DNA from 2 places in the Paenibacillus polygoni genome. Region 1 is predicted to be linked to the other one. Evidence: a T-box and tRNA genes for the amino acid it is inferred to sense, from the RefSeq annotation. Region 1 holds a T-box; the other holds one or more tRNA genes.
What was found. The T-box of region 1 lies ahead of trpS (tryptophan--tRNA ligase). A T-box ahead of a tRNA ligase gene usually reads a tRNA of that ligase, here a tRNA-Trp.

Region 1 (15,290 bases):
CAAGGAACGCCGCTCACAACGCTAATTTGGTCATATAATGCCTTGCGTTCTCTATAAGTATCTTGAGCGCTTGGGGGAGTTACTGGTTTCTCCTGAGCTAGAGCATCCGCTGGTGCAAGTGAGGCAAAGAAAGAGAGAGTGAGTGTGACTTTCAGACAAAGCATTCGCAAGTTATGTTTTTTGTACAACCGTAACAACAGATACGCCTCCTTTCTTCGTTTTCGCTCAAAGTTATGTTTAGGTTCACACAACACTCTTGTTTTTATGCCTTGACATGAAAAAAGAATCGGAAGCGTAAAGAAGAAATGATTAGAAATGGAGGTTATTTCCATAAAAATCATGTTATAATGTGTCCGTGCGATAGTTTAATACATCTCGATATAGAAAAGAGGGTACTTCCTTGGGGAGCAAAGTGAAAGAACCTAAACCAGAGTGGATTAAGATAAAGCTAACCGCAGGTGAACCGTATCAAGAAATTAAAACAATGATGCGTTCAAAAACCCTTCATACGGTCTGCGAAGAAGCACGTTGTCCTAATATTTATGAGTGCTGGGCAAATCGTACAGCAACTTTTATGATTCTTGGAGATATTTGTACAAGAGCCTGCCGATTCTGTGCAGTAAATACGGGGCTGCCTACTGAGCTTGATTTACAGGAGCCGGAACGTGTTGCTGAAGCAGCAGAACAGATGAATTTACAGCACTGTGTAGTGACGAGTGTAGCGAGGGATGACCTAACCGATGGAGGGGCTTCCATTTTCGCAGAAACTATCAAAGCAATACGCAGAAAACTGCCTTTATGTAGTGTTGAGGTACTCATTCCTGATTTTCTAGGGAATAAGGAGGCACTGCAAATCGTCATGGACGCTAAACCGGATATTCTAAATCATAATATTGAAACGGTAGAACGCCTGTCTGATCAGGTTCGTGCCAAAGCGAAGTATGAACGTTCTCTTGAACTACTTAAAAGATCAAAAGAAATGAATCCAGATATTCCAACCAAGTCAAGTATTATGCTGGGGCTTGGAGAAGAATGGGATGAAATCCTTCAGACAATGGATGATTTGAGAGCGGTCGATTGTAATATTATGACGATTGGGCAATATCTACAACCTTCGGACAAGCATCTATATGTAAAAAGGTATGTCACACCTGAAGAATTCGCGGAACTAAAAAAAGAAGGCTTGGCCCGAGGATTCAGTCATGTTGAATCAGGACCTATGGTTAGAAGTTCATATCATGCACATGAACAAGTAAAGTCTGCCGCGAATGCAAATAATGTAGTATAGTAGGAGTAAGCCTTTGCATGAAGAAGAAGGCGGTTCGGATAGAAGGGAAGGAAGACGGTTTTGATTCAGATCAGCGGCAAAACTTATGAAGTCTTGCAGGACTATAGAAACGGTTGGAATCCGGAAGCCTTTCGTGATCGGTATAGCGATGTCCTTGAACGATACGATTATATTATTGGGGATTGGGGCTATAATCAACTGAGACTTAAAGGATTTTACCGAGAGAACCACCCGAAGGCGAATAAAGATACTTCGATTACGGGCATGGTTGATTATATTAACGAATATTGTAATTTTGGTTGTGCCTATTTTGTACTTCATAAGCAAAAAGAGCAAAAAGAACCTAAGGATTCAAAAGAGAAAGAATCTAAGGAACCGAAGGAACCTAAGGAACCAAAGGAATCCCAACCAAAAGAGGCAAAAGAGCTTAAAGAATCTAAAGAGTTTAAAGAGCTTAAAGAACCGAAAGAACCTAAAGAACCTAAAGAGCTTAAAGAGGTTAAAGAACCAAAAGAGTCAAAAGAACATAAAGAGCATAAAGAACCTAGAGAGCGCAAGTTCTCTAAAGAGAACAAGACAAAAGAAGAAGCTACAGCAAAAAGCGGTTCCTAAGCAGGAACCGCTTTTTGCTGTAAACTTAATCCAGAAAGGCTGTACGAACCCGATCCCAAAATGGGTAAGGACGATATCTTGCAAAACTAACTTTCTGTCTGGAGACCTGGCATCTTACAGATATAAGGTCATCCATCGTCATATTAACGTGATCAATCGTTAGTAGCAGTCTTTGGGATTTTCTAGAGAAAATATCGCAATGATGATGCTTGGGCAGTACGATAGGCGATCCCAGCGTACGGTAGACTCGGTTATTAATGGAGGCAATCTCAGCGATTTGCATCGCTTCAATCGTGGGGTGAATCATTGCTCCGCCAAGTGCTTTGTTGTAAGCCGTGCTGCCGGAAGGAGTGGATACGCAAATGCCGTCACCACGAAACATCTCAAAAGTAATATCATTAATATCGACTTGAGCTACCACTGTTCCATCGACACCCTTGAGGGTAAACTCATTAAGTGCAACCATGGAGGTAACTCCTGATTTTCGGTGGATCTCCAAATCAACTAAAGGATACTCCACAATACGTGGCTGCAACTGCTGACTCGTATCTAGACCGTTACTCATAAGTTTGATCAGCTCATGAAGCTCATCCGCTTTCCAGTCTGCATAAAAACCAAGGTGTCCTGTATGAACACCAACAAAAGCAATATCCGGGATTTGATCTATAAACGTATGAAAAGCTTGTAGCATGGTGCCATCGCCGCCAATAGAAACAACGATCTCTGGAGATTTGGCATCGAGTATAAATCCCTGCTCTTCAGCAAGGCGGTGAAATTGCTCGGCCAAATCCATAGATAAAGAGTCTCCTCTGTCCTGAACATAATATCTCAAGATGAAAGCTCCTTTGTAATAAGTATAACTTGATGATATCCAATTTCAGGACAGAAAACAATCGCTGCAACACATTTCCTTTAATCTTGAAATTTTGCAGTGAGCTGCTTAATCCATACATAGACAGTCGTGATCATCATTAATCCGCCAATCAAAATCATAGTCATTGCTAATTGGGATGGGAGCAGATGAATCCCCGTAAAGAGAGAAGAATCGGAAGGGGCAGCCCCATTTAACGTATCTACTGTATTCATTATCGGGTTCCAGCACAAAAATACAATTACGGCTGCAAGGACCGCATGAACCGCTCTTGCAAACATAAACGGTAAATAACGCAGCGGTGTAGAGTTCAGGATGCTTACGACCTGAGCATGAACCGATAAACCTCCCCAAGAAAGAATAGAAGCAGCCGCAGCCGCTTTATAGATGAGGGGGACTCCCTCTAAAGTTCCGGCATACCGAGCACCGAGGGTAACTTCAAATAATCCTCCAACGAGCGACTGAGATAACTCAGGAGGTAATCCAAGGAATAAGAGGACTTGTTCAAGCCAGTGGTACATCCCATTCATCAGTCCAGCTTCTGTAAATAATTCGAGAATGACTGAAAAAAATACGACAAGTCCGCCTACTACGGTCATCAGCTGTAAAGAAGATCGGATTGCTTGCTGCACAAGTTGTCCAAGAGAACGTCCATCGCTCTCACGAGCTTGATGCATTGCATGAAATGCATGCTTCAGACGGTTACCTTCCTCAGGTAAAGCTTCTGTATTGAGCTCGGAAGAATCTTTTGGACCATGAAATCGCATGAGAAGACCAACAATAAGTCCAGATCCATAATGAGCAATAGCTAGAACCCCTGCCAGAGCAGGCATGTGAAAAAAACCAACAGATACTGCCCCGATGAGGAATATAGGGTCAGATGTGGTAGTAAAAGCAACGAGCCGCTCTCCTTCTTCTCGTGTGATTTGTTTTTGTTCCCATAACTTAGCTGTCAGTTTCGCTCCAACAGGGTATCCCGAAGCATAGCTGATTGCGGCAACAAAACCGCCTGTTCCTGGAATTCGAAATACGGGTCTCATAAACGGATGAAGAAGAGTGCCCATGAAGTGGACGATGCCAAGTCCAAGAAGCAGCTCCGATATAACAAAAAAGGGAAAGAGAGAAGGGAAGAGGACCTCCCACCATATGGAAAGACCCCGAACGCCGGACTCCCATACGGATAAAGGATAGACCGCCATTAACATGCATATACTGAGTAGGCCAAAGGTGATCAAAAGTGGTAAGGCTAGACGCTTCATATGCCATGGTTCGCCCCTTTTTCTAAAAGCTGTTCGCTGGTTATGAATACTATATGAGCCAAGGTGGACAAACAGGACAAAAAAAATAGAAAGCGTTTGCAAATTTACTGTAATTTAAGGAAATGTATGCTAATATAAATAGTAATTAGTGAATAGATCTAAAGTCCTCTTTTGATATGCCTGGTTTCTATTATCTAAAGGATGGAGTGATGTCGTGATGGGAGTAATTGCAGGGATACTCGTCTGCGCTATTGTATATGTGATGCGGGCAGCGCATATCCATCCCGGTGAAGAAGACTGGCGGAGTTATTAAGGATCAACTGCAAATATATACCTTAGGCAAGAAAAACTGTTATGAGACAAGAGTCCTAGATAGATAGGAGCTCTTGTCTTTTTTTGTTATACTAGAGCATGAACTTTAGCATGAGAAAGAAGGCGAGAGGAATGGATCCGAACAAAACGCTTTATGAGAACTTGGGAGGCGCTGAGGGTGTAAAAGCACTGGTAGAGGCTTTTTATCCGAAAGTACAAAAAAATGAATTGTTATCTCCGCTTTTTCCAGAGGACATTACTCCCGTTATGGAGAAACAGTATATGTTCTTAAGTCAATTTTTCGGAGGTCCCTCTCTGTATTCTGATGCAAATGGGCATCCGATGATGAGAGCAAGACACTTACCTTTTCCTGTTACTGAAGAGCGGGCTCAGGCTTGGTTATCTTGTATGTATGAAGCTTTGAAAGAAATGGATATACCGGAGACGGTTGCTGATTTCACCATTCAGCGATTATCTGGTCCGGCCTATCATTTTATTAATACGCCCTCCTAAATGATGAAGAAAAGCACCGGTTTTCACCGGTGCTTTATCTGTCATAAGGATCTTAAACGCTGATCAGCAAGCAGATAATCCTGATCGTTATCGAGTAATGTTACCCGGTTTTTGCAGCACGGAAAGACAAGCAGGTGTTTCTTTCCGTCATGTATTAAGGAAAGCTGTTTCGGTTTTAACGGAAGTAATACATTCTCAGCCGAGCAGAAGGGACACTCCTGAACATAAATGTCACCCATTACAATGTCATAGGGCCATGTATTTTCAAATGGGATCATATATGGTTATCCTTGTCTTGGTCTGTACTTAGATCGGCATCTTCTGCTGCTGGAGAAGATTCTTCCTTAGCTAGTTCAGCCAGCTTTTGCATCAAGATATGTTGCGGCATATGCATAAGATGCTCAATAGGCACACCTAATTTTTTCGATAACGTAACGGCTGTCTCTGCAGAAATCTGTAAAGGTCTCATTTATATTTCCTCCTGAATGTTATATATCGAGTTTAGGTAAAGACTGGAATCAATAGAAGCATAATTCTGATATAGTATTAGTTATACACCTTGAACAGGGGTTGTTCAAACCTGTTTCTCGATGTTTTTTTGAAAAATAAATAAAAAAGGTGGTAAAAGTATGAGTAAAACACTGCGTCAAACATGGGATTTGGAAACAATTTTTAGCGGGGGTTCCTCATCGGAAACCTTTGCTGTTTATCTTAAACAACTCGAGCAGGATATCGCAAGTCTAAACGCACAAGTGGCTGATGCAAAAGTTCCTGTGACCGTGGAAGATACATATGTTTATGATGGAATAATTGATCAGCTTCAAGATATTATTGCACGATTGTCAGAAGGCTCTGCCTTTGTATCCTGCCTTGGTGCAGAGAATCAAGACGATAAAAAAGCGGTACAACTTACGGGCAGAATTGCTTCCCTGCATGCTAAGTTAGCGAGTGTTAAGACTAGGTTTGACAGTTTGCTTCAGCAAACAGATGATGAAGTATGGACAGGGTGGATGAAGCGCCCTGAGATCACGCCCATCTCTTTTGTTATGAATGAGAGCCGCCAAGAAGCAAAAGAAAAAATGGCACCAGAACTGGAAAGCTTAGCACTTGATCTCGCAGTGGACGGATATCACGGTTGGGGAGATTTCTATGACACCATCGTAAGTAAAGTGCGGGTTCCTTATGAAGAGAATGGGGAAACAACATACTTGTCGGCGGGACAAGCGGCGAACAAATTACAGCACCCTGATCGCAAAGTGCGTGAAACGATGCTGGTGAATTGGGAAAAAGCGTGGAGTGAGGCAGCAGACTACTGTGCTGATACCCTAAACCATCTCGGCGGTTTCCGTTTGAAACTTTATGAGAGAAGAGGATGGGATTCCGTTCTCAAAGAACCACTTGCAATTAACCGAATGTCTGCTGAGACTCTTGATGCAATGTGGGATGTGATCACGCGCGCGAAACCAGCTCTTGTAAAATATCTGGAACGCAAAGCAAAGCTTCTCGGCGTTGAGCAGTTATCCTGGGCTGATGTATCTGCACCGATAGGTGAATCTACGGGAACGATTACTTATGATGCAGCAGCAGAGAGTATTGTGTCTCAGTTCCGTAAATTTAGCCCTCGCATGGCTGACTTTGCACAGATGGCCTTTGATAAACATTGGATTGAGGCAGAGGATCGCCCAGGTAAACGTCCAGGAGGGTTCTGCACATCACTTCCGGTAAGCAAGGAAACGCGTATTTTTATGACGTATGCAGGCACCGCCTCTAATGTGTCTACACTAGCGCATGAGCTCGGACATGGTTATCACCAGCATGTAATGGATGATATGGAGATCTTGAATCAAAGCTACGCTATGAACGTTGCAGAAACGGCTTCTACTTTTGCAGAGCTGATTGTAGCAGATGCATTGATCCAAGAAGCAGATGAAAAAGAGAAGCTTGCTTTACTGGAAGAAAAAATTCAAAATACCGTTGCATTCTTTATGAATATTCATGCCCGGTTCCTTTTTGAGACACGTTTCTATGAGAAACGTAAAGAGGGTCTTCTTAGTGCATCTGATTTGTCTGAACTAATGGAGGAGGCGCAGCGTGAAGCATTCTGTGATTCTCTTGGTTCCTATCATCCTACATTCTGGGCATCGAAGCTGCATTTTTATATTACAGGAGTCCCTTTCTATAATTTCCCTTATACATTTGGATTCATGTTTAGTACCGGGATTTATGCACAGGCACAAAAAGAAGGAGCCGCATTTGCCGAGAAATATGACAATTTATTGCGGGATACTGGCCGGATGACCGTAGAGGAACTTGCTGAAAAACATTTAGATACGGATGTAACAAAACCTGACTTCTGGCAGGGAGCTGCTGACTTATGTATCGCTGATATTGAGCAGTTCCTTCATATGACTGAAAACCTGCAATAGACTTCAAATAAACAGGACCTTAGCAGCGATGCTGAGGTCTTTTTTTCATAAAAGTTATTGATTTTTGCCAGAAGTTTGTCGAAATATGATTATATAATAAAAAAACCAATAATTTTTGCATAAAATTGTTGTAAATTAGAAAAATTTGACATATACTGAGTCACAGGCCCTATATTTATATAGGCTAAAAGTATAAGAGGATGGTGTATATGATCTCACTTGATCAACTTTCTCTACCTAGACAATTGGATATTGTCTTTAGAGCACTTGATGAGGAACTTGCAGGTCTTGATTCAGGAATCGTTTTTGTACAAATTCGAAATAATGTAATAGGTAAATTCGGAATTAGGCATTATCCGGTACCTATGAAGAAAGTGATGGATAATTCTCCAAAAGGACTTACAGAACCACAGCGGTCCTCTTTCCGTCTTATGGCCTTGGAATCACTAAAGTTAAAAAAGCACTGGACACATGGAGAAATTACTTATGATTTTGCCGTTAGAAATAACATGATTGTTGTAGATTCAACTTTAGAGTCCAATTATAATTTGGCTAGTTTAATGATTCGCTACCCGCGTACTACATACACAGACATTCAAATAGGTCCATCATAATAACAAAGCGGCCCTCTCTTATAAGAGAAGACCGCCCTGTTTAACCCGCTTAGATTCCTCGCATGGAACCTAGCTAGATTTATGAGAAAATAACGACATTATTGACGACCAGACAATTGCTGTTCAGCGATTTGTACCAGACGTTTTGTGATATAACCTCCGAGAGATCCAGTCTCACGGGAAGTATAGTTACCGTAGTAACCATCTGCAGGAATTGTTACGCCCAGCTCTTGTGCTGCTTCCAATTTCAGTTGTTGAAGCGCAGCATTCGCTTGTGGCACTACCAAATTATTAGAACGAGATCCTGATGCCATGTGTTGTCACCTCCTTTTGTGCTTTGTGAGATTAGTATGGTTTAAGGAAGAGAAAATATACTCAAAAAAGTATCAGGTAACAAGTGGAAATAAAGAAGATACTTCGGGGGGGAATTCCTGAGGTAAAATCAATTAGCTTAATATCAGTCTTAAGGGTTTGATTAGAAGATTGAGGGTATATAACACAAACAGACAGCTCAATCAGCTGTCTGTTTGTAAAATATGCTTTTTATTATTCTGAATCAGGAGGCTGAACAATCTCAATCTGTGTTAAGAGTTCAATGGTCTGACCTGGCTCCATATGTATGATTCCTGTGAAGTCTGCATCTCTCTCCATATTTGGAGCATCGGGCAACCAAGTATAAGGTTCAATACACAAATAATCGCTGCTTTCCCCTTTGGTAAATAGCACCCAATGTAAAAAAGAATCCTTATTCGCTGTATATTTAATGGCGTAACCATCATTACGCGTTAGATAAGCAGTGTCTTGTTCACGATTAGACCTAAATATGGTATCTAAATTCTGTCCTTCGAGATTTATTCCATAAGGCAGGCTGGCAAGAGAACCTAAATCCTCTAAATCGCCTGTTGGCAGTAAATCATCATTAAGCGAATATATTCCATTTACCGGAAGTTTAATATTCCAACGATGTGGTTCTCCATCAAGCATAAACCAAGTGTGATATCCCATACCAAACGGTGCTGCATGATCACCTTGATGGGTAACTCGAAGTTGTTGTGTCAGAGTAGAACCTTGCAGTCTAAAGGTCATTGAGAATGTCATAGGAACAGGAAAATGCTTCATCCATAGTTCATCTTCACTTGTCTTCCACTCCGTTGTTACGGTGCATCCATCGTCATCTTCTTCTATGTCACTGACGCACCAAGGCTGTGTACGATGAAGTCCATGAATATGGTTATTATTTACGGAATTTTGAGCAAATTGATACTCTTGGCCTTCATATTCAAAGTGACCCAGGTGGATACGCCCCGGGGGGATCAGCATCGGAACACCAAAATGGTAAGGTTTCTGAAGATAAAAAGCGAGATCCTGTTCGTCAGGTTTACGAACGACTTCCCGGTTTTGAATACGATCATAAATGGATATAATGTTGTTACCGAGGCGGGGTAGCAGGGTGACTTCAAGATCACGACTGTGCAAAATATAGGTGTCATAGCCGTTCCAAAGCCCTTTGGTCACTTGTTTCATCTTTTTTTGCTCCTTTTCCCACGAAAGATCTTAAACATCTTACACGTAAGTCTATCATAACAGATAATTGTATCGGTAGTAAAAAGGCACCTAAGATTCACAAATGAAATTTATGTATTTTTTGCTTCTCATATTTCATGTTGACATTAGAACTTTATCATGATTATGATAAAGCAAGTATATAATTTATAATCGTTGATAGGGATAAGTAAGCTTAGTGATGGCAACTTGCAGAAAGCCGATGGTTGATGCGAATCGGTGTTGCTGACTTTGACTGAATGGACCCTGGAGAGCCCGGCTTAACGAGAAGCGATGCTTCTTTAGTAGGTCAGGACGACTAATCCGCGTTAAGGAAGATAAGGTTGCTTATGCGTGTTTTTATGTTTAAATAAGCAGCGAATTAGGGTGGCACCACGGTCTCACGTCCCTTTCACGGGATGTGGGGCCTTTTTGTATTTTGTTATATTCTTGAAGGATATGAATTGTAGGAGGAATAGAAAATGAAAACGGTATTCTCGGGTATTCAACCTAGTGGAAAGCTAACGCTAGGGAATTATATTGGGGCAATGAAGAATTTCGTTAAGTTACAAGACGAATATCATTGTAATTTTGTAGTTGTAGACTTGCACGCCATTACGGTTTCACAAGACCCTGCTGCGCTCTACGAACAATCTAAAGACGTTGCTGCGTTATACTTGGCAGCTGGAATCGATCCGAAAAAAGCGAATGTGTTCTTGCAATCTCATGTACCTCAGCACGCAGAACTCGGATGGATGCTGACCACGCTGACAGCGATGGGTGAACTTGAACGGATGACGCAATTTAAAGATAAATCAGCAGGCAAAGAATCCGTAGGTGCAGGACTTTTTGTATATCCTTCTTTGATGGCAGCAGATATTTTGCTCTATAACGCAGATCTCGTACCGGTTGGAGATGACCAAAAACAGCACATGGAACTGACAAGAGACCTTGCTCAGCGATTTAACCGTCGTTATGGAGAATTCTTTACGATTCCTGAGATCTATACACCAGAAGTCGGAGCACGGATTATGTCACTGGATGATGCATCTAAAAAAATGAGTAAGAGTAACCCAAATCCAGGAAGCTATATCTCGCTTTTGGATACACCTAAAGACATTCGTAAAAAAATCAGCCGTGCAACAACGGATTCGGACAGTACCGTTCGATTCGATCCTGCAAACAAACCGGAGATCAGTAATTTAATGAGTATTTACAGCGAATGCTCTGGACTCTCTCTGCAAGAGATCGAAAAACAGTACGAAGGACAAATGTATGGGGCTTTCAAAAAAGAACTTGCAGAAGTGGTGGTTTCTGTTATTGAACCGATGCAAGAGAGATTCCGTGAAATTCGTGAGTCTGATGAACTCATGCGCATTCTAAATGAATCTGCTGAGCGAGCAAGAGAGATCGCTGCTGCCAATCTGACAGAAGTGAAAAAACGGATGGGTTTTGTTGTCTAAATTTTAAGACTGGTTTAACTCAGCCCGATTCCTTTTTGCTTTGATGACGAATCCCCAGCCAATATTACCGATAGCCAATATACTAAAAAGTAGAGCTAACCATAAGGAATGGCTAAGTGAAACCGCAGTGACGATAAGTAATATAATAGAAGAAGCGGCAAACCAAAGAGACAGACCTTTACTCATGTGAACGTACCTCCAGAAAAATATTTTTAAAAAGAAGTATAGCTTTTCGAGAGAGAGCCATAATAATCTTGCAAGCTTGCAACAGCACATATTACGCGCGAAGCGAAAGGAGATTACACACATGGCATCAGGATCTCGTTCTAACAATTTGGTAGTTCCACAAGCGAACGCTGCACTTCAACAACTGAAAATGGAAGCTGCTCAAGAACTGGGCGTAACAATTCCGTCGGATGGTTACTACGGTAACTACACTTCCCGCGAAACAGGTTCACTCGGGGGATATATCACAAAACGTCTGGTACAAATCGCTGAACAGCAATTGTCCGGTCAAAGCAAATAGATGTAATTTAACAATCAAAATAGTGAGCTTGGGCGGTATATCTACCGTCCAAGCTTTTTATGTTGCCTATGTAGCTGATTTTGCATGAAAGCGGTATATTACGTCAAGCATAAAAAACGACCTCCGGGGGAGGCCGTTTCAGATTGTAGACAAAAGGCATTCGGAATGTATTCATTCTGAGTGCCTTTTGTCATTTCTACTTCTTTTCATGAATAAATCAGGTGGAAACCCGCCTGATTTACGCTGGAATTGGTCTGTTCCACGACCATCTGGCGATTTTCTTCAAATTCATGGCAGCAAACGTAAGCATCGCCTGCATGGACAATTTTTTTAGCCCTCGCAGGGTTGTCCATCGCATGCCATGCTTTTCTTTTGCATCTGCAAATACCCGTTCCACCGTTTCTTTTCGTTTTGCATAGATTTGTTTTACATGCTGGTGGTGTCTTAGATGCTCTACTTCTTCTAAGTGGTTTTGCCATACATGTCGCGTCACTACTTTTTGGTGGTTCTTGCTCCCTGTACACATGGATAAATAATGACACGATTTACAAATTTCTTTTGGAGATTTGTATTCTCGGTACCCCTCTTTATTGGTGGTCGAGTAAGGTAATACCACGTTAGCAGGACATAAATAGGCGTCAAAATATTCATCATACACGTAGTCATCTTTTCGAAAACCTTCTTTTTGAGAACGCGGACGTGTATAAGGCAGCGCCGGAGTAACCCCTTGCTCCAACAAATATTTGCTAATCCAAGGTGTTTTGTAGGCAGCATCGGCTGCCACTGCTACAGGTTTCCCAATCTTTTCTTTTACCATTTCTACGAGGGGTGCAAGCAAGTGGCTGTCATGTTCATTTCCGGGAGTGACGATGTTACCGAGTACAAATCCGTTTCGGTCTACTGCTGCGTGAAACGAATAAGCAAATTGTTTGGTCCGTTCATCTTTGACATAGTAGCCGCTATCGGGATCTGTAGTGCTTTGTTTAATTTCCTTTTCTTCTTCTTTTTTAAAAGAGTCCGGAGGAAACGGCTTTTTATCATGGTCGTCCCGATCTTGGTTAATTTCCTCTTCCAGTTTGCGTTGATATGCTCTTGTTTCTTTGCGTACAACCTTCTTTTCGAATTTCCGTTTATTCGCACTCGCTTTTACGTGTGTAGAATCGATGAAAACATGCTCCGCGCTGAGTAAATGTTTCTCAGCTGCAGTCCGCAAAATACGGTAGAAAATCTGTTCGAATAGATCTGTATCTTTAAAACGACGTTCGTAGTTCTTTCCAAAGGTAGAGAAATGCGGAACTTTATCATAAAATCCATAGCCCAGAAACCAACGATACGCCATGTTGGTTTGAACTTCTTCGATCGTTTTTCGCATGGAACGAATACCAAAGGTATATTGAATAAGAGGTAATTTAATTAAGATGACCGGATCGATGCTAGGTCGTCCAATTTCCGAATAATGATCCTGAACCAAGTCGTAGATGAAAGAAAAGTCGATCGCCGATTCGATTTTGCGAACCAAATGATCTTCTGGAACGAGTTGATCTAGAGCAACCATTTCAAGTTGGTCACGTTGAGTGGAGGATTGTTTCGTTAGCAAGATTGTCACCTCAAATAAAATAGTTGCTTCTATTGTAAAATAAAAAAGACTGCAGGCAAACTAGTTTAAGCTAGTTTGTCTACAGTCTGAAACGACCTCCGGGGGAGGCCGTTTCTCTTTTTGATATTTAGGTGTGAGAGCCAAGGGACAATTTTTTCTCCATCTTATCCTCACTAAGCCAACCTACATAAGTGCTGATCGGTTCATAATTTCTGTCCATGACCATACAAGCAACAAAGGGGTACTGTTTACGATGCCGATACCTTACATCGCCCCATCGAACAAAATAACCAAAACTTAATTCTTCCACTTCAGCAACCGCAAAAGAAGTAAAATAAAGAAATGCCTGAATGTCTGGGTGAGATTTAGAAATCTCAACAGCAGGATGGTCTGAGGAAACAGCGTGCTTACTCCAAACGAGGAGATGTCCATCTAATTTCCCGATTTCGTAGCTGCCGTCTTTGTGAGCCTTGACCACATGCCAGCGATTTAAATGAATCGTAGGGATAACATAATACTTATCTTCAGGTTCTGATGAGGTATCCATCTTTCTTATTTGTTTTGTTTTGGAATAATGAACCAGGGTACGCCAGATGTAATAAAGAGCCAAGAATGAATATAAGACAATAAAAGTCGGTGCAGGATCGACAATCCCAAAGAACCATAATAGAATGGCGATCACATGGGTTGTAAAGAGAACCGGATCAAAAATATGAATGATGTTCCACGAAATCCATTTCTCTGTAAAAGGACGCATAGCTTGTGTTCCGTATGTATTAAATACGTCGGTGAATACGTGAACACATACGGCTATTCCGGTCCATAAGGCAACATGAAGGATCGGTACGTCTCGGAATAACAAAGAAATAACGGCGGTAATCAGCGCTGTCCATATAAATAGAAAGGGGATTGAATGCGTTATTCCACGATGATTCCTTATATAGGAAGCATTGTTTTTTTTAATTCGAAGAACGGTATCCAGATCGGGAGCTTGTGATCCTGCAGCAGTGCCGACCATGACGGCAACAGCCAGTTCTGGATTTGAGGCCACGACAGGGTCAACGAAGCTTAGGCCAGCAAGACCAAAGCCCATAACAAAATGTGTAGCTGTATCCATGTAGGTACTCTCCTTTTTGGTAATCGAATCATAAATTCTAGGAAATTTGTTATTTTGTAATCTGAAGATATTTAATTATTTAATTCCCTGCTTAGAAGATCTCTATTCAAGTAAAAAAAGATAGAATGGTCGTATTTTGACATAAAGGGATATGATATTCCAATAACTTACCTCACAAATAGGAAATTTGTCATAGCCTATTCATAATTGAGTGATCTTTGTCAAAGACTTTCCTTACTTGTTATGATAAAATTTATATCGGAGGCAATAATTTTTTCTCCAATAAGACGTTATCGTAAGGAGGATTTACAAGCGTGAATAATAGATATCAGGCATCTTCCGATACAGCAGCTATTCCTGCACGGCCTACGCCACCGCAAGAATCTGCAACATGGAAAGATTTTGTAGTTTTGACAAAGCCGGGCATCCTGAGAACAAACCTGGTCGCAGCATTTGGTGGTTTTTGGCTTGGATCTCAATGGGATGTTGATTATTTAAGAATGATTATTACCATGATTGGAACAATGCTCGTAATGGCCTCTTCCTGTGTGTTCAATAATTATTTTGATCGTGAATTAGATAAAAAAATGGAACGAACTCGTAATCGCGCACTACCCACTGGGAAACTCAGCCCGAAGGTAGTGCTTACTTATGCGGTCAGTTTAGGAATTCTGGGACTTATTGTTTTGTTTACCTATTCCGGCTGGCTTGCAGGCGTCCTAGGTATATTTGGGATGTTCATTTACGTCATTATTTATACTTTATGGCTTAAGCGTTCATCTACATGGAGTACATCCATAGGCGGATTCTCCGGTGCGGTACCACCCGTTATCGGATATGTAGCTGCAGCAGGAACACTTGATCTTGGCGCTCTGCTATTGTTTGCTTTGTTGTTTCTATGGCAGCCACCACATTTCTGGGCACTGGCGATTCGCAGGGTAGAAGATTACCGTGCTGCAGGATATCCGCTTCTTCCTGTGGTCAAAGGGATCGAACGTACAAAAATTCAAATGATTCCTTATTTAATCCTTCTGGTTCCTGTTCCCATTCTCATGTATGTGTACAATTACACAGGTTTTGTGTTTATGATTGTTTCACTAATCCTATCAATCATATGGTTATTTTACGGCTTCCAAGGTTTCAAAGCAAA
Region 2 (15,290 bases), 1.6 Mb from region 1:
ACATTATAATCCGAAAATAGTTACAAAACAGAAAACCTTTTTCCGTAAGTTTTTCCACTCAAGTCGCTTATAAATGAAAATAGAGAGTGAAAGAGGAGGACTAATAGATGCAGTATCGTAAGCTAGGTAATACGGGAGTATATATCCCGGTTATTGGTCAGGGAACATGGAAATATGGTGAAGATAGAAGAAAAGAGAAAGATGAGATAAAGGCACTGCGTTACGGTATTAGCAATGGACTTAATTTAATAGATACTGCTGAAGAATATGGCGATGGAGGAGCAGAGAAAATTGTGGGACAAGCAATCCATGATATTAGAAGCGACGTATTCCTAGTCACTAAAGTTTCAGCGAATAATTGTTCTTACAAAGGTGTTCTTGGAGCAGCAGAGGCAAGCTTAGAACGCCTGAAAACAGACTATATTGATTTGTATTTACAGCATTGGCCAAGCAAGCGCTATGGTGTTGCAGAGACGATGGAAGCAATGGCCGAACTAGTTAAGAAGGGTATTGTCAGGTATATTGGTGTAAGTAACTTTTCGATCCCGTTAATGCAAGAGGCCCAGTCCCATTTAGGCAGCATCCCATTAGTATGTAATCAATTAGCTTACCATTTACATGATAGACGAATAGAGAAGGAGATTTTACCGTATTCTAAAGACAATGGTATAACAATCATGGGATATTCACCCTTTGGTTTTGCGCCACATAAATTTGGTAGGAAAGGTTTTCCTCAGGTCGGTTCCCTGGAAAGAAAGATACTGGATACTATAGGGAGCAAGTACGGTAAAACAGCATATCAGGTTGCGATGAATTGGATAGTAAGACAGGAAAGTATCGTTACCATACCAAAGGCAGTTAGCAAAGAGCATATTGATGATAATATAAAAGCCCTAGATTGGGAATTAGATAAAGAGGATCTAGATCAGATTAAGAACTATTTTCCTCAATAAATTGATTTGAATTAGAACTTGAGAATTTAAAGGGAGAAAAATATCGGTACGAAAGTCTTCGGCATGCAAGTGTCATAAAATTGTAGTTGTTCACATGGAGGCAGTTAATCATTGGAGGCTGTCTAGAGCAGAATTGAATGAGTTTATCGAAGAGAAGAAATTAACTAATGATATTCTGGTTTCTAGCGATGGAGATACTTATTCTTTTTAGAAATGATTAATTACAGTGTGAGAAAGTAAGAAGAAATAAAAATATGAAGGAAGCCATCGGATACAAATTGGCTTCCTTTTTTTAATGAACAGATTCCTACTAATATCTAACTTGTCTAAAACCGCTGTTTAGGTTCTTTCCTACAAGGTTTTATCAATCACAATAGATAATTTGTAGTTGGCGTAATTATTTAAATCTAATAAAAATTGGTTCAATGATTCATTACTTGGAAACCTGCATTCAAGCAGATAGCAACCATCACCGCTTATTTTATAATTATTGAGGATATGCTCTCTTTTTTCTTGAATAAATGAAAGAAATGGTTGGTGGTGTGTGCTTTTTATATAAATGTTAAGAAATGCATACGTAAAACAACCTAATTTTGTTTGGTTAACCTTAATGCTGTACCCCTCTATAACTCCCGTATCTTCTAGTTTCTCCACACGGGCTGCTGCTGCGGCACCAGTGAGGTGAACTCTTGCCCCTAGTTCTTTCATTGTAATTCGGCTATTTTGACTTAGCTCTTCAATAATTCGTTTATCCGTTTGATCCAAATCTGGCGCATCTCCTTTAAAAAATAAAGTGAAAAGGTCAATACACTTTAATTAATCTGTGTAATTGAACGTAGCATCTAGTATAAACTGAACTTTGTTGCGAAACAAAACAGATAACAAAAGGAGAATTTACTTTCACATGTTCATTCAACAAATTCGAAATGCGACAATCATTGTCCATTATGCAGGTAAAAAATTCTTGATTGATCCACTGCTCGCGGACAAAGGTCTGTATCCTCCATTTTTGGCAGGGATCAGAGAGGACATCAGAAATCCTATAATCGATCTGCCGATGTCAGTTGACGATATCATCAAAGATATCGATGCGGTAATACTGACACATTTGCATCTAGATCATTACGATGATATAGCAAAAGAAATGCTTCCAAAAGGTATTAAAGTTTTTGTACAGAACGAACAGGATGCTATTCAAGTTAAAAACGACGGTTTTGAACAAGTAGAAACACTTGCTGAAGATACGATTTTTGAGGGTATTCAATTAATTAAAACACAAGGTGAGCACGGTAGAGGGGAAGAATTGTTAGAAAGGATGGGGCAGGTGTGTGGTGTTGTATTTAAACATGCCAACGAGAAGACATTATACATAGCTGGAGATACAGTATGGTATGACGGTGTCCAAAAAGAAATCGATTCCCACAATCCCGAAATTATCGTCTTGAACGCTGGCGATAATGTTTGGAATGATATGGGTTCACTTATCATGGGCAAAGAAGATGTTTATGAGGTGCATAAGGCAGCTCCCAACGCCAACATTATCGCTGTACACATGGAAGCAGTTAACCACTGGACACTATCTAGAAAAGAACTGAAACGCTTTGGAGAAGAAAAAAGGTTTTCCTCCCGTTTATTCATCCCCGAAGACGGAGAATCGTACACTTTTTAATATCCACGACGACGTGAGGAATATGAGTCGCTGTAAAGACCAGTGACCAAATAAATCGGGGCCCTTGAAGGGTCTCGATTTATTTGTGAAATTAAGAATCTATTTATTTACCGAATTAATAAGGTAGGCAGGAGAACAACGATGAGTCAGATAAACACGAAACTTTGGACGAAAAATTTTATTATTCTTTCGTTAATCAATTTCTTTATGACATTAATTTTCTTTTTATTAAACGCGACGATTACGCTATATTCAATTCAAGAATTTAATGCATCTACCGGCGAGGCGGGAATTATAGCAGGGATCTTTATTATTGGTTCCTTATTAGGACGTTTATTTACAGGACGTCTTGTACAAACCAAAAAAATCTTGATGACCTCGTTACTTTTTTTCATTTTAACAACATTACTTTACTTTGTTCATTTTAACATTGGTTTTCTCATCTTAAGTCGTTTTTTGAACGGGATCACATTAGGTATAATAACTACGGTTGTAAGTACAGTTGTCGTACTTAACCTTCCTGCTTCACGAAAAGGGGAAGGGATTAGTTACTTTGCAATTAGTACGGCACTGGCCACGGGAATTGGTCCATTTATTGGTTTGAATATGAGCCAAAACGCAAATTTAAATATGATTTTCATTTTCTCACTGATCCTAGGAATTATAAATGTAGTCATCGGAATTTTTGTGAAGTTTTCTGTAACGAATAAGGCAACGATAAAGAAAGAAAAAGGATTGAAAGTCTCTGACTTTATTGAGCCTAAAGCGATACCAATAGGAATTATTATGTTTATAATGGCATTTTGTTTTTCAGGTATCGTTTCCTATTTGAATGTTTATGCTTTGGAATTAGGGCTAATAGAAGCAGCAAGTTTTTTCTTTATGATCTATACTGTATTTGTCTTGATATCACGACCTTTTACAGGACGTTTGATGGACAAAAAAGGAGCAAACATCATCATATATCCGGCTCTTATTGTTTATGGCGCAGGAATGCTCTTCTTAGGTTCTGCTTCTAGCAGTGCTATTTTGTTATTGGCAGGAGCTTTAGTAGCTCTTGGGTTTGGTAATATTTCATCCATATCTCAGGCTCTAGCAATCAGTTTAGCTGAACCGCACAGAGTTGGCTTAGCAACTGCGACTTTTTTTATATTTTATGATTTAGGAAACGGTTTTGGCCCCTCTATTCTTGGATTACTCATTCCAGCGACAGGATATGATGGTTTATATGTAACACTCGGGTTCATTGTATTAGCAACACTTTTCCTATATTACCTGTTGTATGGAAGGAAAGAACGTAAAATTCAAAACTAAAGGATTTAACTAAAACAAACAAAACATCCTGTGAATTTCAGGGTGTTTTTTCTTTATGACGGATTGTAATATGAAGTGCGACACCTAGTTCAAAATTAAAAATGGCCCATGGCCGGATTCGTGTAGAATGGAGTTACCACACAACACCTACAAGGAGAATCCGCCATGAGCTACACACATCTTAGCATAATTGAACGCAGTAAACTAGAAGTATTACATCAACTGGGGCTGTCCGCCCGAGCCATTGCTCGCGAATTGGATCGTCATCATTCCACGATCAGCCGGGAACTGAGGAAAAATCAAAGCCTAAATGGTTATCAAGCGGTAGCATCAGAGCATCGTTATAAGCATCTTCGCCAAGCTCAGAAACCTAGAGAAAAATGGACGGAGACACTCGGAAAAGAAATTGAACAGCGACTTCACGAAACCTGGTCTCCTGAGCAAATCTCTATGCGTTATAGACTGAAAGGAGAGCCCATGGTTTCGTTCAAAACGATCTATCGCTGGCTTTATCAAGGACGTATGATTCGTAACACCGTTCAGCAGTTAAGACACAAAGGAAAAAGACAAAAACCCCAAGAAAAACGAGGTCGCTTCCTCGTAGGCACTTCTATCAAACAACGGCCTAAAGAGATTCGTTCCCGTGAAACCTTTGGACACTGGGAACTGGACACGGTCGTCTCCAGCCGAGGAAAAAGTAAGGCTTGTGTCGCTACATGTATCGAGCGAAAAACAAGGCTATACACTGCTATTAAAATGCCAGATCGCACTTCATTATCAATGGAAATTGCTATTGGTGTAGTTGCTGCACAGTACCCTGCCCAAACCTTCCAGACAGCTACCGTAGACCGTGGTAAAGAGTTCGCGTGCTTTCGTGAATTGGAAGAGTCACACGGTATGACGGTATATTTTGCAGATCCTTATTCCTCATGGCAACGAGGCTCCAATGAGAATGGAAACGGGCTCCTTCGAGAGTTCTTCCCAAAAGGAAAGGACTTTGCAAAGGTGACCGAGGAAGAATTAGAACACGCCCTCCAACTTATTAACAACAGACCAAGGAAATGTTTGGGATGGAAAACTGCTCACGAATCATTTGAAGAAGAAGTGTCGCACTTGGATTGACAATCCGTCTTATATATAAAGCATAAAATTATTTTTTATTTATACGTGGCTTTTTGGCTCCCGCCGGTGTCTAATTAAATGTAAATCAAGAGGAGGTTCACACCATGTCAGGAGCTCATGACAACACTTCTGTTTATCCGGATGAACAGGATCGCAATACAAGTTTCGATCACACGTATGAGCAGTATCGTGAGAGAATTCGCAAATATTTCGCACTGAAAGTGAATCCCATGGCTGCAGATGACTTGACACAACAGGTATTTTTAAAAGCTGTCGAGAACTTTCACCGCTTTAAAGGCAACGCTCATTTGTTCACTTGGATCTTTAAGATTGCTCAGAATACAGTGAAGAACGAATATCGCAGGTTATCACGGCAAAAAGAATCACCATTTGATTTTACAGATTATGAATCGCAGTCAATCTCTCTTGAATTTACGAAACATGTGGATATTCGAATTGATATTAGTTCTGCGTTAAGGAAACTGAGTGAGCTTGACCAGGAAATTATTGCACTGCGTTTTTTTGTAGATTGCACCTTGTCTGAAATATCTAAAATCGTTGGACTGCGCGAGAGTGCAGTGAAGAACCGATTATACCGAGCTTTAGAAAAATTAAGAAAAGAATTGAATGAATGGGGGGACATTGCCATCATGTCTATTCAGGATATGATTTCCATTGTTAATAAGGGTGACAGTCAAGGTACAAATGAACGTCTAAATAAGGTACATCAAGACTTATTTGATGAATTAAAGATAAATGTGGAACGAGTGACAACCAAGTACAATCACCAGCCTTCTCGTAAAATCGTTATTGAAATCTATCCCGACCTGCAAGCATTCCATCATGCAGTCGGCGAACCAGGTGCACCGGATTGGTTTATGGGAACGTATGAAGGTCATATTCTGAAAATAGTATCTCCTCTAAACCCGGGACCTGATCATACCTATGAGTCTATTTTAAAAGGAGTGGTCCATTTATTTACCATGTGGTTAATCGAAGATATTAATCCTTCGGCTCCCAAATGGATCAGACAGGGAATAGGCGGATACGAGGCCAAGCAGATGACCAAAGAGTATATAAAAAGTTCAACGGAAGATGCCATTCGCCATTTGGCGATCCCTTCTTTTGATGATTTAGATAACGATACCTGGGACTTTGAAACGATGAAAGGATTTCAATTCTCTTATATGATGGTGGAATTTGTGATGGATCGATACGGCATAGATGCTTTAAACAAAGTAATCCGAAATCCTCATGATTTTGAAGGGATTTTTAAGTGTACCAAGCCGGAACTGTATAAGCAGTGGGTAGAATATATCAAACTGTAATTTTAGTAACCTTGAGCCTGGCTATGAGCCGGGCTTTTTTTCTGTGAAAAATAAAGAAAGTTCCTCATGCTCATCCATTAATCCGTTTGTAGCATACATAATTAGCAATTTTGCATACAATATCTTCACTTTAAACTAAAAAATGCCGATAACCTCTCTGTATGACCAAATATTGAAAAAAAGTTCTTTTTTTAAGGAGGTAGGCTAAAAAAAGCCCGTCGGTGATATCTCATATTAGAAAAAATCAAAAGGAGATGTTAAAAATGGAAGCAACGACAAAGTTTTATAATGAAGGTAATATTATTTGGGTAGATCTTGAAGGGTTCGCCAGTTTAGAGTTAACCAATCAGAAGGTTGCTGACTTGAAAGCTACTTTAGGTCCACACATTGCAAATCAGACAATTGTTATTGATTCTACGAATCTAGCTGTATTTAAACAAGAGATTCTACCGGTTTTAGCAGAGTGTTATGAGATTTACTCTAAATTTGGAAGATGCATTATGGTAGAAGCTAAGAAAGCAATTGTTAACATTCAGCTTCATAATACGGCTAAAAAAGTAGAAGGGTTTACAGGTCAGTTTGTAAAAACAACAGAAGAAGCTAAAGCAATTCTAGGATTATAAGGAGTGTGTTTTGATTGCCCAGTGTTAGATTAAAACAGATTGCAGTATATCATCCAGAGAATTCATATACGAATGAGGAAGTGGCTTCTTCTTCACCCGATCGAGAAAGACTTCTTGGGATGTGGGCCCATTTAGGAAGAGATAATAGATATCTAGCAGATGAACAAGAAACCACCGTAACGATGGCGATTGAAGCAGCTAAAAAAGTACTAAAAGCAGCAAATATGAGTGGTGAGCAGCTAGATCTGATAACCATATCGTCCGGTACTCACGAGTACAATATACCTACCGATGCAGCTTTTATTCATAAAGCAATTGGTGGTAAAGATCAATGTGCTATCTATGATCAGAACGCGAATTGTGCAGGTATGGTTGTGTCATATGATCAAGTAAGTAGAGCAATGTTACATAATCCAAAAATGAAATACGCGCTTATCGTAGGAAGTGAGCAAGTAGGCAACTTCTATAAGCCTGAGAACTTGGTACATATAGGTTTAAGCGGTGACGCAGCATGTGCTGTTATTCTAGAAAGAGTAGAAGAAGACGGGTACGGTTTAATTGATTCTTCTTATATTACCCATTCTGAAAGACCGGAAGATTTAGTATTACCTGAGCATGGATTTAAGAATTCAAAAGTAATTCAAACAAGAGTGTCCGATTCCTATAAAGTGGATAGTATGTTTGCTAAGGCACCCGCTGTAATAAATGATCTTTTAAAAGATCATGATCTTACTAAAGATGCCATCACCCATTATTCAATTTCTCAGGTCCTCTCAACAAAGATTGCTTACTTAGCAGAAGCATTAGAAGAAGACTCATCAAAGTTCACCTATGTAGGTAACAAATATGCTTATACGGGAACAACAAGTCCATTCCTTGCCCTGTATCATGCAATTGAAGATGGGAAGCTTAAGCAAGGGGATCACCATATCATGTGGTCGGTTGGAGCAGGTTTTACTTCCTGCGGATTATTAGCAAGATTATAAAAAGTGCAGCAGTTATTTTATGTTAGTAGTCGTTCTTTTACGTTAACAAGCAAATGAAAATAGCAGAAAACAAGAGGCTCTCCGAATCAGTGTGAGCCTCTTTGTTGTGCAACCCAAACAACTTCCATGTAAAAAATCACTGATTCCATAGTAATCCTGTTACTTAGACGTTTAATAGTTAGATAGTATCTCCATCTCATCTAATAACGAGTTAATTCCCTTTTTACTCCCTCTATTTAGAAATGCATTTTTCAAATTACGTAAGGATAATAATACCATTGACATTCAAGTAGATTTCAAAAATAATAGAATGTAATTGAATACGGGTACCTTTAATTCAGTCCAGAGAGGCTGACAAGGGCAGCGGATTTTATAATCACGCGAGAATCAGGGCATAGTCCGTTAGGAGATGCTCTGCATCTTCGCGCGGATTATGATGTGAAAAAGAGGCTACCTGTCAGTTTGAAACTTGACGAGTAGCCTCTTTTTTCTGCTTTTTGGTATCAGGAGACTTTAACCTGGGGGTATTCTGATGAGTAAACACGATCAAGAGTTTTCATGGCAAGAGGTGCCAAAGACGCAAAGAAACAATTTTAGAAAGACGTTTTCAGTAATGCTAGCATTCACTTTCTTCTCGGCTAGTATGCTGGCAGGGGGGACGCTCGGAGTCAGTTTGACGTTTATGCAGTTCATGGGAATTGTGCTTGGGGGTAACTTGATTTTAGGTATTTATACCGGAGCACTGGCACATATTGCTGCTAAAACAGGTCTTTCCACACACTTGTTGGCCAAATATTCGTTTGGTGGGAAAGGTTCATACCTGCCTTCGTTCTTGCTTGGATTTACACAGGTAGGATGGTTCGGTGTTGGTGTGGCGATGTTCGCTGTACCCGTCGCTAAAGCGATGGATTGGAACGTGTATCTTTTAATTTTCATATTTGGTTTAGCAATGACAGCAACAGCTATTTTCGGTATCAAGTCACTCGTTATTCTTGGATATATTGCGGTTCCCGCTATTGCCATTCTTGGCGGTTACTCTGTATTTGAAGGAGTAGACACGCTGGGCGGTTTTCAAGGCTTGTTAGATTACATGCCGACAGAGTCGATTACCGTGGCAGCGGCACTAACGATTTGTATTGGATCATTCATTAGCGGCGGTACGTTGACGCCAGACTTTGCGCGTTTTTCTCAAACATCTAAACAAGCAGTGACTGCGACAGTTATTTCTTTCTTCTTAGGTAACTCACTTATGTTCTTGTTCGGAGCAGTCGGCGCAATGGCTTATAACCTGTCAGATATCTCGGAGGTTATGTTCCTGCAGGGGTTGATCCTTCCAGCGATCATCGTTTTGGGACTGAATATCTGGACGACGAACGATAACGCCCTATACGCTTCCGGGCTGGGTTTTGCAAATATCACTAAAATTTCGAAAAAGTTCTTCGTTATTGTTAACGGCATCGTGGGTACCGTATTTGCTATGTGGATGTATAACAACTTTGTTGGTTTCCTGAATGTGCTCGGCGCAGCGATTCCTTCGATCGGGGCCATCATTATTGCAGACTACTTTGTTGTGAAGCGTAGAAACTATAAGCCATTTGCCGAAATGACATTCAAAAATGTAAACTGGGTAGCGATGGTTGCATGGGCAATCGGTGTAGCCTTTGCTCAGCTGGCCCCAGGAATTACACCACTAAACGCACTAATCGGTACGGCAGCAGCTTACATCGTTTTAATGCTGGTCGTTCCTGCGAAAGAATCCAAAGAAATGGGGAATTTAAATGATTATACAGAACGCAAAATTGCGGGGTAAAGAAGGATTATGGAATATTGTCGTGAAAGACGGGAAGTTTGGGCAAATCACACAATCTTTGGACACGACAACGAATGAGGAAGTTCTTGACGTGAGCGGTGCACTTGTGCTGCCGCCATTCATTGAACCTCATATTCATCTGGATACAACGTTAACAGCAGGCGAGCCGGAATGGAATTTGAGCGGGACATTGTTTGAAGGGATTCAGCGTTGGTCTGAACGTAAGGCATTCCTGACACATGAAGACGTTAAAACACGTTCCAAAACAGCACTAAAATGGCAGGTCGCACAAGGTATTCAGCATGTACGGACACATGTAGACGTGACCGATCCAAGTCTCACCGCTGTTAAAGCAATGCTCGAAGTGAAAGAAGAAATGGCACCCTATGTTGACATTCAGCTTGTTGCATTCCCACAGGAAGGTATTCACTCCTACCCGAACGGCGTGGAACTAATGGAAGAGGCGCTGAAGATGGGCGTTGACGTGGTCGGCGGTATCCCTCATTTCGAATTTACGAGAGAATATGGCGTGGATTCAATGAAGGTTGCATTTGACCTTGCTGAAAAATATGACCGTCTTATCGATATTCACTGCGATGAAATTGATGACGAACAATCCCGTTTCTTAGAAGTTGTAGCTAAAGAAGCTTACGAACGCGGCTTAGGTTCCCGGACAACAGCAAGCCACACGACGGCAATGGGATCTTATAATGATGCTTACACTTATAAATTGTTCAGACTTCTTAAGATGGCGGACCTGAATTTCGTATCCAATCCGCTGGTCAACATCCACTTGCAAGGACGTTTCGACACGTATCCGAAAAGAAGAGGGCTGACTCGCGTCAAAGAGCTGCAAGAAGCCGGGCTTAATGTGTGCTTCGGACACGATGATATCTTTGATCCATGGTATCCGCTTGGTACAGGCAACATGCTTCAAGTACTGCACATGGGTATCCATGCTTCTCAGCTGCTTGGTTACGATCAAATCGTGAATTCAATTGATCTTATTACGAAAAATAGTGCAAGAACCCTGCATATTGAAGATATGTACGGTATTGAAGAAGGTAAACCAGCGAACTTCATCGTTCTTGAAGCAGAGAATGAATATGAGGCGATCCGTAAACAAGCTGCAGTGCTTTATTCTTTCAGAGGCGGCCGCAAAATTGCCGAAACAAAACCTAGGGACACGTCAATCATTCTTGAGAATGGTTTGGAAAAAGTCACTTTCAATAAATAATTAAATGAAGCAAGCGATGCATCAAGCATTGCTTGCTTCATTAACTTTAAACCCCCGCATTGTATACAGGGTGAAAAGAGAACGTATACCGCGAACTCTTCCTGCATACATGAGGGGGTTTTTTGTAATAATAAATTTATATTATCTGCTATGTCATTTTTTAATGGCTAACTTAAAAGAATTTTGAGGGGTCTAAAAATATCCATACAATCAACGCGATGTTTAAACAAGTGAGACATAATCCGCCTATAAGGTAACCTGTAAATACTCTGTTTTTCTTTTTTTGGTAAATGATAAGTGGTACCAAGTAAAGCCATTGATAAAAACCAACAAATACATGATTTAATATAAAGAAACCATCATCGATCATACCGAGTAACATCAAGCCATATGCACCAAAATAAAAAACGATTACATAAACAAAACTTAATAAAAAACTCGATAAAAATTTACTGTTCAACTTTCCACAACCTTTCTTACAACTAAGAAGAGAGAATTACATAGTCGATCATTTGGGTAAATAAAAGGACTTATTTTGAATACGAAAGACCTGGGAAAACTGTATATTCATCGACGTTGAAAAAGTCTACTTTTTTCATAGTTTCAATTTTCCGTTTAGTTATTACAAAATCCCATATTTCTCCTTTTAAAATATCTTCATATAGAATAACTTTCACTCTAACTTTTAAGGAATGAGTTAATTCCTGTGCATCAACAATTTTATAGTCCATAATCGCTGGGTACATTCCACCTATAGGTAACTTATCATAACCTTCCACTGATACTGATTTAATTAATGCATCATCTCTTTCATCGTAACCAATCATAAATGTTCCAATAATGTTTTTAAGACTTGCCCAACCACTACCAATGAAATCAAGATCTTGTTTCCATATATCTTCCTGAGAAGGTATCGATTTGTCATTGATAGTTACCGTTTGATTCTTTTGGTTCCAACCTACATTCGCATCTAATGCCTCTGCTACCATACTTATAGGCACCATTACTCGGTTATTGACGATCTGAGGAGCTACATCTGAATTAACTTGTTGACCGTTAACCACGATCCTAATGTTCACCTTAGCAAAAGCTAAACCAACCATTATGCTAAGAGAAAAAACAACCACAAAAAGTGAGATGAATAGTTTCTTCTTTATTTTTATCGCCTCCATTTGTAAATGTATATAATGAAAGACGTTATAAATTTGATTGTAGTTACATTATTTGGTTTCACTATACGAAAAACTTCTACATTAGAAATATTGTTTATCATTCTATATAGTTATCTTTTGAAAGTTGATATTAAAATATGAGACTATTTTTAAGTGAGATGATAAATGAAAGATGATCAATGAGGACAGTGATGATTTGGAGGGTGCGATACCCTATTTCTCATGAATAAAAGGGGTGATTTACTATTAGAATAGCTCTATTCAATATGATATATTATTTATGTCCTCTTAAGAAAGAGACATTTACAATGTGCATATGATGCAGTAATTAAAGATATTTAATTTATTGATCGATGGTTTTTATTACTAGTTGAATATGTTTTTGAAATATGATAAATTATAAATCCGGTAAGGATTTTCTGACAGATTTTAAGCTGAATGTCCTTTCTAAGGTCTGATATTTTGCTGGTGAGTGTTCACTGAAGATATCACAGCGCAAAAATCATTGTTTGGTGGCGATAGCGGAGGGGTTCCACACGTACCCATCCCGAACACGACCGTTAAGCCCTCCAGCGCCAATGGTACTTGGACCGCAGGGTCCTGGGAGAGTAGGACGCCGCCAAGCAGTTAACCTTTTAGGTTATATTTTTACTGAATCATTTATTTTAACGATGAGGGGCCATAGCTCAGCTGGGAGAGCGCCTGCCTTGCAAGCAGGAGGTCAGCGGTTCGATCCCGCTTGGCTCCACCACTATTCCCTGATAGCTCAGTTGGTAGAGCACTCGACTGTTAATCGAGTTGTCACAGGTTCGAGTCCTGTTCGGGGAGCCAGCGGCCCGTTGGTCAAGGGGTTAAGACACCTCCCTTTCACGGAGGTAACAGGGGTTCGAATCCCCTACGGGTCATTTGATATGGAGATTTAGCTCAGCTGGGAGAGCATCTGCCTTACAAGCAGAGGGTCGGGGGTTCGATCCCCTCAATCTCCACCATACAATTGAAGCAGGACGAAATCCTGTGAATTCATCAAATTTATTCTAGCTCCCAATATGGGGTGTATGGTATAATCGTATTAATTAGCCGGTGTAGCTCAACTGGTAGAGCAACTGACTTGTAATCAGTAGGTTGGGGGTTCAAGTCCTCTCGCCGGCACCAGTTTCATATGGAGGATTAGCGAAGTGGCCAAACGCATCAGACTGTAAATCTGCTCCCTTACGGGTTCGGTGGTTCGAATCCATCATCCTCCACCAGTTTTTAGGGGCATAGTTTAAAGGTAGAACAACGGTCTCCAAAACCGTTGGTGTGGGTTCAATTCCTGCTGCCCCTGCCAATTTTCTAATTGTATAGAATAATGATATATGGCGGTCGTGGCGAAGGGGTTAACGCACCGGATTGTGGCTCCGGCATTCGTGGGTTCAAGTCCCATCGATCGCCCTTGTACAACTTATCGCTGTTGGGGATTAGCCAAGCGGTAAGGCAACGGACTTTGACTCCGTCATGCATAGGTTCAAATCCTATATCCCCAGCCATTTTTTAGTACGAGCCATTAGCTCAGTTGGTAGAGCACCTGACTTTTAATCAGGGTGTCGAAGGTTCGAGTCCTTCATGGCTCACCATGATATATGCGCGTGTGGCGGAATTGGCAGACGCACTAGACTTAGGATCTAGCGTCTTTGACGTGGGGGTTCGAGTCCCTTCACGCGCATCCTTTCATTGCGGACATGGGTCAGCGGTAGACTTTTGCCTTGCCAAGGCAAGAGCCGCTGATTTCCGTTGTCTGCTTTTATATTTTTTGCGCCCTTAGCTCAGCTGGATAGAGCGTTTGACTACGAATCAAAAGGCCGGGAGTTCGAATCTCTCAGGGCGCGCCATTTTTTTTAACAAGCCGGTGTGGCGGAATTGGCAGACGCGCGCGACTCAAAATCGTGAGGGAAACCGTGGGGGTTCGAGTCCCTTCACCGGCATTTATAAATCGGGATGTAGCTCAGCTTGGTAGAGCACCTGGTTTGGGACCAGGGGGTCGCATGTTCAAATCGTGTCATCCCGATATTTATACGCGGGTGTAGTTCAATGGTAGAACTTCAGCCTTCCAAGCTGATAGCGTGGGTTCGATTCCCATCACCCGCTTCATGAATAAACCTCTTTGCGAAAGCGTAGGGGTTTTTATTATGGATTTAGTCAGATGAGTGTGTGACACGCGCAAAACAAAAATTACCCGCTATGAACTGCACTCGGATGTTAGTTGATGTCTATCAATAGAATGTAGTTCATTTTACTAGTAGTCCTGATTTATCTGATTTTACAGAAGCGTAAGTAATGATCTACTCGGGTTTTCCTTTTCCAGGCTAGATATCGATACACACCTAAAAGCGAGGAAGCTGAAATAGATAAATTCATTGAAGAAGTGACTGCTATGGAAGATCCAAATGAACATAGACCTGTTTTTACTGAATTACTTCTTACATACAGCGTCAAGATAGAAGTAAACCATGGTATTCGAAATTAAAAAAGTACAGTGAAGTGAAAATCGACTTCTATTTAAAGTGATCGTATAGTACAATAAGTCATTTTTTTACTCTTCCCTATTCCTTAAACCCCAAGCCTCAGAATGGATTTAATAGGCTTGGGGTTCTTTTTATACGATGACATGAAAAACACACTATATGAATATTTCACAATAGATAATAATAAACATACTTACATACTTCGAACATATCCACCAAATACACCTCTCTATAAGTTTAAAATAGCAAATATTTTAAACTAGTACGGATGTAAAGATTTATTATCTTACACCTTACTATTTATTTATAACCCAAGAAATATATCCTAGTGTACTGCGATAAATCTAAATCTAACAAGAATAGAACATTACAGATTTCTGTCCGAGCGAGTGAGGCAACATAGCGAATAAAGGGCGTAAGTAAAAGACTTCTTTTTTAGTGGAAAATATATGGACAGTACCCGTAAACAGAAGGACGTGTACGATTAGGATGAATATTAGAATTTTAGCTATTGAGTTACATTCTACTTTAGAGGCTGAGAATACATTTAATGACATTGTAGAAATGATTAAAAT

Region 2: it encodes a tRNA-Trp, which carries the amino acid that the T-box ahead of trpS (tryptophan--tRNA ligase) is inferred to sense. The anticodon was not compared.

What each region holds. Positions count from the first base shown of each region.
Region 1 is NZ_CP127162.1:4,196,985-4,212,274, reverse strand. Features, by position in the region: gene QPK24_RS20140 (M23 family metallopeptidase) at 1-164, opposite strand, end outside; gene lipA (lipoyl synthase) at 401-1,288, shown strand; gene QPK24_RS20130 (YutD family protein) at 1,349-1,900, shown strand; gene QPK24_RS20125 (NAD kinase) at 1,926-2,732, opposite strand; gene ylbJ (sporulation integral membrane protein YlbJ) at 2,813-4,030, opposite strand; gene QPK24_RS20115 (globin domain-containing protein) at 4,475-4,855, shown strand; gene QPK24_RS20110 (hypothetical protein) at 4,897-5,133, opposite strand; gene QPK24_RS20105 (YycC family protein) at 5,130-5,324, opposite strand; gene QPK24_RS20100 (M3 family oligoendopeptidase) at 5,485-7,281, shown strand; gene QPK24_RS20095 (O-methyltransferase) at 7,491-7,895, shown strand; gene QPK24_RS20090 (alpha/beta-type small acid-soluble spore protein) at 7,994-8,209, opposite strand; gene QPK24_RS20085 (aldose 1-epimerase) at 8,442-9,419, opposite strand; T-box leader at 9,606-9,851, shown strand; gene trpS (tryptophan--tRNA ligase) at 9,920-10,900, shown strand; gene QPK24_RS20075 (hypothetical protein) at 10,904-11,086, opposite strand; gene QPK24_RS20070 (alpha/beta-type small acid-soluble spore protein) at 11,208-11,426, shown strand; gene QPK24_RS20065 (IS1182 family transposase) at 11,665-13,023, opposite strand; gene QPK24_RS20060 (metal-dependent hydrolase) at 13,151-14,140, opposite strand; gene cyoE (heme o synthase) at 14,455-15,290, shown strand, end outside.
Region 2 is NZ_CP127162.1:2,592,201-2,607,490, reverse strand. Features, by position in the region: gene QPK24_RS12700 (aldo/keto reductase) at 108-953, shown strand; gene QPK24_RS12695 (Lrp/AsnC family transcriptional regulator) at 1,305-1,718, opposite strand; gene QPK24_RS12690 (MBL fold metallo-hydrolase) at 1,858-2,622, shown strand; gene QPK24_RS12685 (MFS transporter) at 2,764-3,936, shown strand; gene QPK24_RS12680 (IS30 family transposase) at 4,102-5,058, shown strand; gene QPK24_RS12675 (RNA polymerase sigma factor) at 5,163-6,386, shown strand; gene QPK24_RS12670 (hypothetical protein) at 6,650-7,009, shown strand; gene QPK24_RS12665 (3-oxoacyl-[acyl-carrier-protein] synthase III C-terminal domain-containing protein) at 7,024-7,995, shown strand; gene codB (cytosine permease) at 8,528-9,805, shown strand; gene QPK24_RS12655 (cytosine deaminase) at 9,774-11,042, shown strand; gene QPK24_RS12650 (copper amine oxidase N-terminal domain-containing protein) at 11,573-12,106, opposite strand; rRNA gene rrf (5S ribosomal RNA) at 12,723-12,839, shown strand; tRNA gene QPK24_RS12640 (tRNA-Ala) at 12,890-12,965, shown strand; tRNA gene QPK24_RS12635 (tRNA-Asn) at 12,970-13,045, shown strand; tRNA gene QPK24_RS12630 (tRNA-Glu) at 13,048-13,119, shown strand; tRNA gene QPK24_RS12625 (tRNA-Val) at 13,128-13,203, shown strand; tRNA gene QPK24_RS12620 (tRNA-Thr) at 13,291-13,366, shown strand; tRNA gene QPK24_RS12615 (tRNA-Tyr) at 13,376-13,461, shown strand; tRNA gene QPK24_RS12610 (tRNA-Trp) at 13,468-13,541, shown strand; tRNA gene QPK24_RS12605 (tRNA-His) at 13,573-13,645, shown strand; tRNA gene QPK24_RS12600 (tRNA-Gln) at 13,666-13,740, shown strand; tRNA gene QPK24_RS12595 (tRNA-Lys) at 13,752-13,827, shown strand; tRNA gene QPK24_RS12590 (tRNA-Leu) at 13,836-13,916, shown strand; tRNA gene QPK24_RS12585 (tRNA-Arg) at 14,006-14,082, shown strand; tRNA gene QPK24_RS12580 (tRNA-Leu) at 14,096-14,175, shown strand; tRNA gene QPK24_RS12575 (tRNA-Pro) at 14,185-14,258, shown strand; tRNA gene QPK24_RS12570 (tRNA-Gly) at 14,268-14,338, shown strand.